2 regions of the Pannonibacter sp. genome follow, and region 2 is predicted to be linked to the other one. Evidence: riboswitches for the same ligand, from Rfam matches in the RefSeq annotation. Region 2 holds a riboswitch; the other holds the start of a gene.
The links. Region 2 has a riboswitch for S-adenosylmethionine ahead of ACTIFE_RS14720 (hypothetical protein). Riboswitches for the same ligand answer to the same signal wherever they lie in the genome.

Region 1 (5,955 bases), on a different contig from region 2:
TATGGCGTGCGTGCAGATCAACCGCATTGTCCGGCCGCGACGGTCGACTATCGAACAGCGATCATGATGTTCGAACATGTGGCGCAGGCCTGCAATGACGATGGCTTCATGCTGGATGTCGCCTCGTCCCTGCCTCTGGGCTTGTTTTCAACCTTCGACTACGTCGGCATGTGCGCACCTAGCCTGGCGACAGGCTTGATGAACTGGTCGCGCTTCTTGCCTCTGCGGACCAACTTCTACCGGCTGACCTTCACCGAGGAGGCTGAGTATGGGATCCTCGAATGGCATGTCCCCGACTGTGGGCTGCCCAGGATCCAGAGCACATATGAACGGGTGGCATGGGCTGTCGGACGCATCGAGTTTGCGATTCAGGACCCGACTGCAAGCCTTATCATCGAGATTTCCCAACCCGCTCCACGGCGCACCTCCGACTTCCAGCGCCGCCATGGCTCTCGGCTGCTGTTCGGCAGGCAATATGATCGCATCTACATTCCCAAGCACTATCTTGCTCTCCCAACCCCGCGCAGCGAGGCAAATCTCTACGCAATCGTCGAGCAGGCCGCGATCCGGGAAATGGAAGAATATGGCGGCCGCAATGAGCCCCTGACACGAGTGGCGGAGCGCATCAATGATGCGCTCAAGTCCGGCACCGTGTCTCTGGAACATATCGCAGCCGACCTTGGCATGTCGCAGCGCTCGCTGCAGCGGCTGCTGGAGGCGGAAGGCACGTCCTTCCGCAAGCTGACCGAAACGATCCGCCGCAACATGGCAGCGCGTTATCTGAAGGACACGTCCCTGCCGATGAAGGAAATTGCCTTCCTGCTGGGGTTCTCGGAACTCTCGGCTTTCTCGCGCGCGGTAAAGGCGTGGTATGGCGTGCCGCCGAAGACCGTACGTCTCACCGGCAGCCCCGGCACGGGTGAACCCCTGAAGCGGACGTCAGCCTAAGGGAATTTCCGCTCCACTGACAGCACGGGGATGCACATTGTCTCGCGATCCCTTATCTAGGGGGCCGGGAGTGCGACGCAGCGATGGAGCAAGACATGTCGGGTGATGGACTGAGCCGGTTCCTGGGCGATACGCCGTTGCGCGTTGCCGTCCGCCTGATTTTCCTGTCGCTGGTTGTCGGCGTCATCCTGTCTGCCCTTGACCTCGACCCGCTGGGTCTGGTCGACCTGTTGTTCTCGTTCATCCGCAAGCTTTGGAACATGGGCTTTTCGGCCGTCGAGCAGGTGGGACAGTATCTGGTCCTGGGGGCCGTCATCGTCGTGCCGCTGTGGATCCTCAGCCGCGTGTTCGCAGCGCGGCGCTGACCGGATCAGCCAGGCCGGCCAGCCTGTCCGGACTGTACCGCAATGGCGGCGCGCAGCAAGGTGAGATGGCGGTCAGCCAGTTCGTCGATATCCGCTGAATAGCCGCCGCCGAGCACGCCGGCCAGCGGAATGCCGCCCTGTCTGACCAGTCCGATGACATACTCGTCGCGGCGGCGGAGTCCCTCGCGCGACAGCGCCAACCGTCCGAGCTTGTCGCCTGCAAAGGGATCAACACCGGCGTTGTAAAAGACGATGTCGGGACGGGCTGCTTCCAGAACACCGGGGAGGACCTCCGCCAGCGCCTCCAGATAAACCGCGTCCTCGAGCCCGTCCGCGAGCCCGACATCAAGCGACGACGGTACCTTACGGACAGGATAGTTCTTTTCCGAATGCATCGAGAAGGTGAAAACGTCCGGGTCTGCGGAAAAGATATCAGCCGTTCCATCGCCCTGGTGCACATCAAGGTCCACGACCAGTGCGCGACGGATTACTCCATCGGCCTGCATGACCCGGATGGCAACTGCAACATCGTTGAAAACGCAAAACCCTGCCCCATGCGCCCAGCGCGCATGGTGGCTGCCGCCGGCCGTATTGCAGGCCAGCCCATGATCAAGTGCAAGATATCCGGTAAGCACCGTGCCCCCGGTCGCGCACCGACCGCGCAGGGCAACGCTTTCTGTCATCGGAAAACCGATTTCACGCGCGATAGGCGCCGGGACGTCGGCCGCAAACACCTGGTCGACATAGGCCCGGTCATGCGCCAGGGCGACCCATTCGGCCGGTGCCGGCCGGGGCCGATGGAACCTTCCGTCCGGGACCAGCCCCTCAGCCAGGGCCAGTTCGGCGACCCGGCGGAACTTGTTCATCGGGAACCTGTGTCCGTCTGGCAGGTCGGCACAGTAAGCCGGGTGATGCACGACCGGCACGTCAGCTGTTGCAAACATCAAACCACCTGCACGCCCTGCCCTGCCTTTGCTCCGTCAGGCCAGCGGACGAAAATGCTTCGACAGTTTCAAGGCCTGCCCCTGGTAATTGGAGCCGATTCCTTCGCCGTAAAGGCTGTGCGGCCGTTCCAGCATGTGTTCATAAACGAGGCGGCCAACGGTCTGGCCATGTTCAAGGATGAAGGGCACGTCATGGGAGCGCACTTCCAGCACCGCACGCGATCCGGTGCCGCCCGCACTGCCGTGGCCAAAGCCGGGATCAAAGAACCCCGCATAGTGGACACGGAACTCGCCAACCAGCGGATCGAATGGCACCATTTCAGCGGCAAACAGCGGCGGCACATGCACCGCCTCCTGGCTGACGAGGATGTAGAATTCGTTCGGATCGAGGATCAACTCGGCAGGTCCGCGCCGGTGGATCGGTTCCCAGAAGTCCAGCGGGTGATGGGCATCCTTGCGGTCGACATCGATGACACCGGTATGATGCTTGGCGCGGTAGCCGACGAGACTTCCCTCACCCTGCCCGGCCAGATCGATGGACAGTTGCACGCCGCCGCCGATGCGCTCATGGCCTCCGCTGACGAGACGCTGCAGTTGATGCACGCTTTCCAGTTCATTGTCTGCAATCAGCGGCTCGCCGATGCGAAAGCGGATCTGCGACAGGCGTGAGCCTTCGCGAACGAGGATCGGAAATGTCAGCGGCGAAATTTCAGCATACAGCGGACCGCGATAGCCGGCTGGAACCGTATCGAAGGCCCGGCCCTCGTCGGTAATGACCCGGGTGAAGACATCCAGCCGACCCGTGGAACTCTTCGGATTGGCCGTTGCCGATATCGCTTCCGGCAAGGTGAGGCTTTCCTGCAGGGGGACGATATAAACGCAACCGGTCTCCAGCACGGCCCCTGGTACGAGATCGATCGTATGCAGGGCGAATGCATCCAGCTTGTCGGCGACCATCACGCCTTGCCCGGGCAGAAAACTGGCACGAACCCGATAGGCGAGATTGCCGAGGCGCAGGTCGAGACTGGCGGGCTGTATCTGTCCATCCACCGGTGCGCTGGCACTGAGGATACCACCAGAGCGGAACATGTCCTCGATCATATGGGCGGGCAGAATGCCTTCAGGGCGCATGGACAGACCTCTCCAATTCGCATCGCGCCAATGACAAGGGCCATCAGCACGCCGGTCCTGTTGCTTAGCCGAAGGTTTCTCTCCGGCCAACCAAGTTTTCTGCCTGTGATTGACGCACTGCCGGGAATGGCGTAATGCGTCAGCTGTTCCGTGGTGATTTGGGCCGGCCGGCTTGCAGCCACGTTAAATAAGTAGCTAAAAAGGTCGGGAGGTGAATCCCGGCCCCTATGGCCGGTTTTTTTGTATCTGGAGCCTCGACCCATGACCGCATCCGACGACACGTCCGCCCGCACAGGCGCCAACAAGGACGGCCAGACCTCCGGCCTGTCGGGCATGCGCACTGCGACCCGTCTTGTGCATGGCGGTACGATCCGTTCCCAGCATGGCGAGACATCCGAGGCGATCTTCCTCACCCAGGGTTTTGTCTATCCGAATGCCGAAGCCGCCGAGGCGCGGTTCAATGGCGAGGATCCGGGTTTCGTCTATTCGCGCTATTCCAACCCGACCGTCGCCATGTTCGAACGGCGGATGTGCGAGCTGGAACAGGCCGAGGCCGCAATCGGCACCGCCAGCGGCATGGCCGCGGTCAATCTGGCGCTTATGGCCAGCGTCAAGGCGGGTGACCACGTGGTGGCAGCCAAGGCGCTGTTCGGTTCCTGTCGCTACATCGTCGAGACCCTGCTGCCGCGCTTCGGTGTGACCAGCACGCTTGTCGACGGCACGGATCTCGATCAGTGGCGCGCTGCAGTGACGCCAGCGACCCGAGCGGTTTTCCTCGAGAGCCCAACCAACCCGACGCTGGACGTCATCGACATCGCTGCCGTCGCCGGGATCGCTCATGCGGTCGGCGCGCGGGTGATCATCGACAATGTCTTCGCCACACCGATGTTCCAGTCGCCGCTCACACTCGGCGCGGACGTGGTCGTTTACTCGGCAACCAAGCATATCGATGGCCAGGGCCGCTGCCTCGGCGGTGTCGTGCTGTCAGATGCCAAGTGGATCGAGGACGAGGTGTTGCCCCTGGTGAAGCACACCGGTCCGGCCATGAGCCCGTTCAATGCCTGGGTGCTGCTCAAGGGCCTTGAGACACTGCCCTTGCGCGTTGCGCGCCAGACCGACAGCGCCGCCGCGCTTGCTGACCGGCTCGCCGGACATCCAGCGATCTCCCGCCTGATCTATCCCGGCCGGGCAGACCATCCCCAAGCCGAAGTCATTGCCCGCCAGATGACGGGCGGCTCGACCATGCTGGCCTTCGAACTGACCGGGGGCAAGGCCGCTGCCTTTGCCTTCACCAATGCGCTTCAGGTGATCAAGCTGTCGAACAACCTGGGCGACGCCAAGAGCCTGATCACCCATCCGGCCACGACCACACACAAGAACGTCGCCGAGGATGCACGCCTGGAACTGGGCATCACCGACGGAATGCTTCGGCTATCGGTTGGCCTCGAGGATCCGCTCGACCTGCTGGACGACATCGCGCGTGGCCTGGCTGCTGCGACGGCTGCCTGAACCCGGCCTTAAAGGACCCTGATGGCGGTGGCAATTCGTGCCGCCGCCGACACGCCGCACAGGGCGGCAAAGCCATAGGCAAGCAGCGCAAAGCCCGCCGGCCATAGGCACATCAGCGCAAAGACCAGAATTGTCTCCGCGCCTTCCGCGAGGCCACCGAGATAATAGAGCGACTTGAGCCCCCGGCGCGAAGTTTCAAGGCGCTTGCGCTCTGCCATGATGGCAAAGGTCAGGAAAGCCGCCCCGTTGGCGTAAAAGCTCAAAAGCAGCACCGCCGCGGCAAGAGCATTGCTGGAGGGATCCTGCAGCGCAAAGGCCAGCGGGATGGCGCCGTAGAACAAGAAATCGAACACGATATCCAGATATCCGCCGAGGTCCGTCCGTTCGGTTGCCCGCGCCACGGCGCCATCAAGACCATCGGCAAGACGGTTGGCAAGGAGCAAAGGCAACGCCATGAGCGGATAACCGGCCGCAATAAGCCCGGCAGCGGCCAGTCCAAAGCCGAGGCCGATAACGGTGACGGCATTCGCAGTCAAACCGATAGCAGCCACGGTCCGCCCGGCCGCATTGAGGGGCGGATCAATCAGCGGACGGAGGTGGGCGTCGAACATCTCATAGTTCCAGCTTAGTCTGTTCGCCTGTTTGCGCCGCAGCGCGGCCCGCGGCAAGCCCCCTGCCCGTCACAGCTGCGTCATGGATTGATCACGCAAAGTCACGCGGCCGGAGTCCTCGATCCTTGCCACCCCTGTGCAACAGGAAAGGATCCCCCTATATGCGTCGTCAAAGGGGACAACTGTCCCATCGCTCCGCAGGATTCAGCATGTACAGAGCAACGACACAGGGCATCCAGATCACGGTCGAGCCGATGTATCTGGAAGAGCAGTCAGAACCGAAGAACGGACGGTTTGTCTGGGCCTATACGATCGAGATCCGCAATCTCAGCGCCACGCCGGTCCAATTGCGTCGCCGGCACTGGATCATCACCGATGCAATGGGCCGTGTCGAAGAGGTCGAAGGCGCCGGGGTCATCGGAGAACAGCCCGTCATCCTCCCCGGCG
Region 2 (5,955 bases):
TGCATGCTCCTCGGATGGGGGCCTGGTCTGCCGGGATCCGGTGTCGGATCCAACGCTTTCCCCATCTTGTCCTGACATGGAATTCGGCGTAGGCGATTTGCGGTCCAATCAAGTCAACACGCGGGAGCCGTCATGATCGAAGAGCGGATCGAGAAGCTGGAAATCGACCTCGCCCACGCCAATCACACGATTGACGAGCTGAATGCCGTTGTCATCGAGCAGGGCAAGCAGATCGACCGGCTGACGCGCAAGCTGATGGACATGACCGACCAGATCGAGGAACTGGTGGAAAGCGGCCTGCCGACCCACCGCGTCGACAAGCCGCCGCATTACTGAGCCAGACATTATGGCCCGGATTCAGGCCAGTCTCAGGTCTGTTTCAGGTCTGTTTCAGGCAGCCACGAAGCCGTTGATCATGGCGGCGATCACGCCAGCCTGGTTTGCCGTCACCTGCAGTGAGGCAAGATTGCGGTTGTAGACCGGGAAACTGCGGAAATAGTCGCGCGGATAATACTGGTCCCCGGCCTGGATCATCGGGCCAGTGACCGCCACCCCGTGCAGGCCCGGATAGGAAGCACGCTGCTGGAAAGTGCCGAGCCGGGTGAAGTTCGCCCAAATCGTGCCACCTGCCACATTGCCCGCCGGACTGGGATAGACTTGCGCCTGATAGTAGGCGCGGAGGTTGTTGACATCGATCAGACTGTGGCCGACATGCACATTCGCCCGGTCGTTCGGGATCAGGGCCAGGGCGTTCCCAAAGTTGTTACCGGTCGCCTGCGCCGTGGCAACCTGGTTGGCGGCAATGGGGAAATCCATCAGGCACAGGGGCCGATAGCGCTTGTTGACATCGCTGCCGAAAAAGGCGCTCTTCCAGCCGGAGCGCTTGAAGGCCCAGAACGTGCCGGCGAGATCACCTGCGGTGACATAGACGACGCGGGTCAGGCCGGTCACATTGCTGGCTGCATTGGCATTGACCAGTTCGTCGGTCGTGATCAACTGGGCAACGTTCTGAAGGGCCGCCAGGGTCTGCGCGAAATCGGTTCCCGAAACTCCCAGCCGCACATAGACATAGTATTTGCTCTTGTAGACCGGGTCAGCCACCGCCTCCCAACTGCTCGACAGCGCGTTGCGCGGGTTCTGCATATCGCCCAGCAGACCAGCAACCGCGAAATACAGCCGCGTGCCGGCCGTGGTTGCAACAAAGCCATGCTCGTGCAGCGGCCGCAGCCGCAGCGTGTTGTTGCTGATCGCCGAGCCATAATAGACGCTTGGCATCTGCGCCGGCGTCAAAGCGAGGTGATTGAGATAATCTCCGGCATCCGCCGCCGGCTCGAGGCGTACCGTGCCGAAACCGGCGTTGTTTGCGTTGATCATCATCAGGCTGGGGTCGTCTTGTGCCGGCATGGGCGGGTCCTCATGACTGCGGGAGGTTGCGCCTCCCGATCTGGACAGGGTCATGAGTGGAGACGCGCGTTACGCGCGGCTGTGACGCCATGAAGGCACAAAGCGGACCGCTCAGCCTGGGGCCAATTCCGGGCGCTGCGCTGCAGCCATCACCAACAGGATCACAACCGGCAGCAGCAGGGCCCAGAACCCGAGATGCATCATGCCGAAGCCGGCCATCAGCCCCCCGCTGACGAAGGCCAGGATGACCTGCGCGTGCTGGATCGCCCGCGCCCGCGCATCGGTGACCTGGTCCGGTGCCGCGGGGGTTGTCGCGAGCCAGCCGGACACCAGTCCGGCTATCAGCCGCATTGTGTTGCCAGTCATGAAAGTGGTCGGGGCATGGTAGCTTAGCAGCTCGCTCATGATCACGTTCTGCAGCGACATGGCGAGGGTCGAGATCACGACAGCAGCGATGGTCGCCATTGCAAGCGGGTGCTCCAGCGGCCCAGCCAGCAGGGCGACCAGCATGAAGCAAAGGAGGATCGCCGCCTCCAGCGTCAACAGCGGGGCAAGACGCAGGCGGCCGGCCGCCTTGAGACGAACAACCAGTTCATACCATCCAAGCGTTGCCGCGAAGAAGGTCGCAAGGACAACGAGTTTCAGCTTTGCATCATCCGGCAAGGTGAAGATTTCCGTGCACAGAACCACAAGCGTACCGGTGACAAAGGCAGTGAAGGTGTGAAACAGGCCCAGCACGCAGATGACGTCGACATAACAGGCGCAAAACGCCAGCATCATGGCCGCCGGAGGCTTCGCCGGATCAAACAGCCCAAGCTTGCCCGCCTGTTCACCACCCATGCGCCAGTCCTCCCGCCGGTCGAATTGTCTGAAAGTGGCTTGGCGACGTTAAGGAGTTGTTGACCAGCTCGGGCAAGGCTCAAGAAAAGCTTGAGGATGTGGCCCGGTGAAGTTCTTGACCCAACTCAGTACTCATGGCATAAGCGCCCCATCATCAAGAGTAGGGCTGGCGCCCTCGCCAACCTGCCCGGCCGGGCAAGGTGGTCTCCGCAGAGGGATGTGGCTGGAAACTCGTTTCCGGCAACCAAGCGGTCCGGTACTACAATGCGCCAGTCCTCCTCGGGCAACCGATGGAGGATTTTTTAATGTCGAACGAGAGTAAGGCCATGACCGTTTCTCCCCTCCTTGTCGTTTCCGGGGTGCAGCCGGCTGACCTGGGCGTTTTTCCCGCCTATGACCAGCTGACCACCTCGGAGTTTTATGTCCTGCAGCGCCTGCGCCAGTTCAAACTGCGCTCAGTCCTGCGCCGTCCCCATGCGCCGCTGACCTCAGAGATGCGCAAGACCCGGATTGAAGGGCTCATGTCCCTGTGGAACTCCGGGTGTTCGAAAGCCATCGACGAAAATCTCTACGCCGATCTCGAGCGTCGCGCCCGGCAGATCCTTCGCGGATAAGCCGCACCAGACCCTTTTCCCAGATCAAGTCCGTTCCATTGCACGCTGCAAAGCGATGCGGGGCGACAGATGTTGCCGGGGCATGCCCCGGTAACCGGTAGCGGCTGCGCACCAGTTCGCCACAGCCACGACAGAGCCAGTGAAGGGGCGCCGGCCAGCCGCGCCCCAACTGGCCGTTATTCGACTGCGGTTCCTTCCGGCGGTACCGGCACCGGCCGGCCGTCGTCATCCACGGCCACAAAAGTGAAGGTGGCTTCCGTGACCTTTTCCCGGCGGCCAAACCTGTGGCGCAACGCCCAGGCTTCCAGGTTGATTTCCATCGACGTGCGCCCGACCCGGCCGACGCGCGAATAGACGCAGAGCACATCGCCCACATGCACCGGCCGGATGAACTTCATCTTGTCGACTGCAATGGTCACCACACGGCATCCGGACCGTTGTCCGGCGGCAATGCCGCCGGCCAGATCCATCTGGGACAGCACCCAGCCGCCGAAAATATCGCCAGCGGCGTTGGTATCGGCCGGCATGGCCATTGTGCGCAGGGTCAGGTCGCCGCTCGGGGCTTCGGTTTCATCAGCGGCCACGGCCACGGCAGATCTCCATTTGAGGTGTCTTGATCGGGGGGAGGCTCAGAGCGTTGCGGCCTTTTGCAGGATTTCCGGTCTCTCCAGACAATAGTAGCCAGAGATCCGGGTGATCGTGCCAAGCCGCTTCCAGTCGTTGAGCACGCGGCTGACGTTCTCGCGCGCGGCTCCCGCCATGTTGGCGATTTCCGACTGGCTAAGCTTGTAGTGGATGAGGATACGGCCGTTGTCGAGCGGCTTGCCGAATGTCTCGGACAATTGCAGCAGCGTCTGAGCCACCCGGCCCGGCAGCGGCAGGAACGAGCGGGCCGCCAGCACGTCGTTGGAATGGCGCAGCCGTTTGCCGACGATCGACAGCATATGCCGGTAAAGTTGCGGGTTTTCATCGGCGAAGCGCTCGAAGGCTTGCTTGTCGATGAAGGCAAGGCGCGCGGCCTTCAGGGCCGAGACGGTCGCCGAGCGCGGTCGGCCATCCAGCAGCGCCAGTTCGCCGACCAGATCGCCCGGCCCCAGCACGGCCAGCAGTTGTTCGTCCCCCTCGACCGAGAGGATCGACACCTTCAGCGACCCTTCCAGAATGGCATAGCAGCCATTGCCGGGATCCCCCGCCTCGAACAGAATCGCCGCCGCATTGACCTTCATCGGCCGCGCCAGCTTGCTGAGCCCGTCTGCAAGTTCGCAGGGCAGGCCCTGCAAGGTGAAACTGTTTTCCAGAAAGCCAGCGAGATCCGCCACGGCTGATGCCCCCACAGCACGTCTGTCATCGGCCAGCGTCAGGAGTGCCGGCCCCGCACTTCTGTGACCTGTATCACGTGCACTGTCTCAAACTCGGCCTATATGTACAAGCAGGGAAGCAACAGACCTCCGGCTTCCTCCAACGTCCGTCCAAAGGACAGGTACGAAAGGCAGCCCTTCCCCGCGGGCTGCTTTTTCGTTTGCAGGGTCAGTAGAGAAAGATGTCCTTCTCGGCGAGGGTATTGAAAAACGTCTGGCTCGCCAGCACGCGCCTTTGCACCTCGCGCTGTTCCACCTGCGTCTGCCGCTCGAGCCGGCGCAGGCGGTCATCGGCTTCCCCGGGCCGGCAGACGACCACTGCCCTGTCCGGCAATCCATCGAAATGCAGCCGCAATGCTGCCTGCAACGCCGCCTCGTCCTCCAGATCCGGCAGCCGCGGTCCGCAGGGCAGCGTGTCAAGACCGTGCCGCGCCGCGAAGCGGGCAAACCGCCGCGCTTCCCAGCCATCGGCCTGAGGGTAAACCAGCAGCGGAAGGGGGGCGACAGACTGGTTCTCCAGCGCCGCCAGCAGCAGCCGCGCCACCGGGCGATGGCGTATCAGGCCGTTGCGCAGGGTGAGGAATTGCGGCGCCGCGCCCCAATAGTCCTGAAACCGCACAATCTGGGCCTCAAGTTCCGCGACAATCACTTCATCTGGCAGAAGCCCGGTCACAGACCTGCGCGCATACCAGGCTGGAGATTTGAAGGCCTCGCCGAACGTCGACAGCCAGCGCTGGCTCTGAGGCTTGAGGCCTGGCCCGCTGAGCACGGCCGTCAGCCCGACCAGGCCATGTCCGCCGACCTCGTCGGCCACCTCGCGCAAGGGCTTGTATTCGCGGGTCCACAGGTCAGATGCGACAAGACAGCCGACAGCGCTAAGTCGGCCCTTCGACAGAAGATCGCGCAATGCCCGGTCGATACCGAAGGCAAGGCCATAGTCGACCGCCGCAAGCGTGATCCGCTTCATGTCTGCCCCCACTCGCATGCCGCTGCGAGACCCCTGCCTTTCTGACTACGGCATTTCCAGGGGAAAAGGCAATGATTTCTGCAGGTTCAGGTCCAGGAGCCGCGCTACCCCTGTCAGGGTGCGTTGCCGGAAAGCCACGTCTGCGGGTTGATCGGCTCAAGCGGGACCCGCACCGGATTCGCTAGCCTGTAGACGACCAGATCTTCGAGCGGCGTTCCCAATACGCTTCGGGTCAGGGTCGCAACGGGCGTCACCTCCCCGTAAAGTGCTTCCAGCTTGACCCTTTCATCGCGGCGGGCTTCTGCGACATAGAGCCCGGTCGCTGCCAGCCGTTCCCGGTCGGGCGGGGGCATCATCACATAGCGGATGCGCTCGGTGAGCTGGTTGACCGGCAGGCCGGCGTGGCGCAACCCATAGGCCAACTGGCCGGTCAGGCCATAACCGGTGGTCGCCACATAGGCCGCGCCTTCCTGCGCCGCAATCCGCTCGACCTCGCCGGTGATTTCAGGCCAGCCGCGCAGCTGGAATGTCGGATCCTTGCGCGCGAACCGGCCGGTAAAGGCATCGACGGCGTGCAACTGCACCACGATCCCAAGCGTCAACCCGATCCCGATCGCGGCAATCGCGACCCCGCGCCAGATCCGCCCGGTCTGGCCGCTGATGAACACCGCCGCCATCACGCAGGCAACCGGGAACAGGGGCGCCGGCCAGTTGCCCTGCACCCGCGAGTGCAGCGCATGGAACAGAAGATAGGCCAGGAACGGCAGCGAGG

Region 1: another riboswitch for S-adenosylmethionine. It lies ahead of ACTIFE_RS06125 (O-succinylhomoserine sulfhydrylase); the one in region 2 lies ahead of ACTIFE_RS14720 (hypothetical protein).

Annotation. Positions count from the first base shown of each region.
Region 1 is NZ_JBHYDX010000006.1:101,497-107,451, reverse strand. Features, by position in the region: gene ACTIFE_RS06145 (helix-turn-helix domain-containing protein) at 1-948, shown strand, start outside; gene ACTIFE_RS06140 (DUF6460 domain-containing protein) at 1,044-1,313, shown strand; gene ACTIFE_RS06135 (histone deacetylase family protein) at 1,319-2,257, opposite strand; gene ACTIFE_RS06130 (2'-deoxycytidine 5'-triphosphate deaminase) at 2,294-3,388, opposite strand; SAM riboswitch at 3,529-3,608, shown strand; gene ACTIFE_RS06125 (O-succinylhomoserine sulfhydrylase) at 3,650-4,897, shown strand; gene ACTIFE_RS06120 (CDP-alcohol phosphatidyltransferase family protein) at 4,906-5,508, opposite strand; gene apaG (Co2+/Mg2+ efflux protein ApaG) at 5,718-5,955, shown strand, end outside.
Region 2 is NZ_JBHYDX010000020.1:61,588-67,542, forward strand. Features, by position in the region: gene ACTIFE_RS14705 (SlyX family protein) at 133-336, shown strand; gene ACTIFE_RS14710 (hypothetical protein) at 391-1,404, opposite strand; gene ACTIFE_RS14715 (YoaK family protein) at 1,516-2,244, opposite strand; SAM-I-IV-variant riboswitch at 2,391-2,502, shown strand; gene ACTIFE_RS14720 (hypothetical protein) at 2,550-2,858, shown strand; gene ACTIFE_RS14725 (acyl-CoA thioesterase) at 3,035-3,391, opposite strand; gene ACTIFE_RS14730 (Crp/Fnr family transcriptional regulator) at 3,488-4,177, opposite strand; gene ACTIFE_RS14735 (ChbG/HpnK family deacetylase) at 4,386-5,183, opposite strand; gene ACTIFE_RS14740 (glycosyltransferase family 39 protein) at 5,297-5,955, opposite strand, start outside.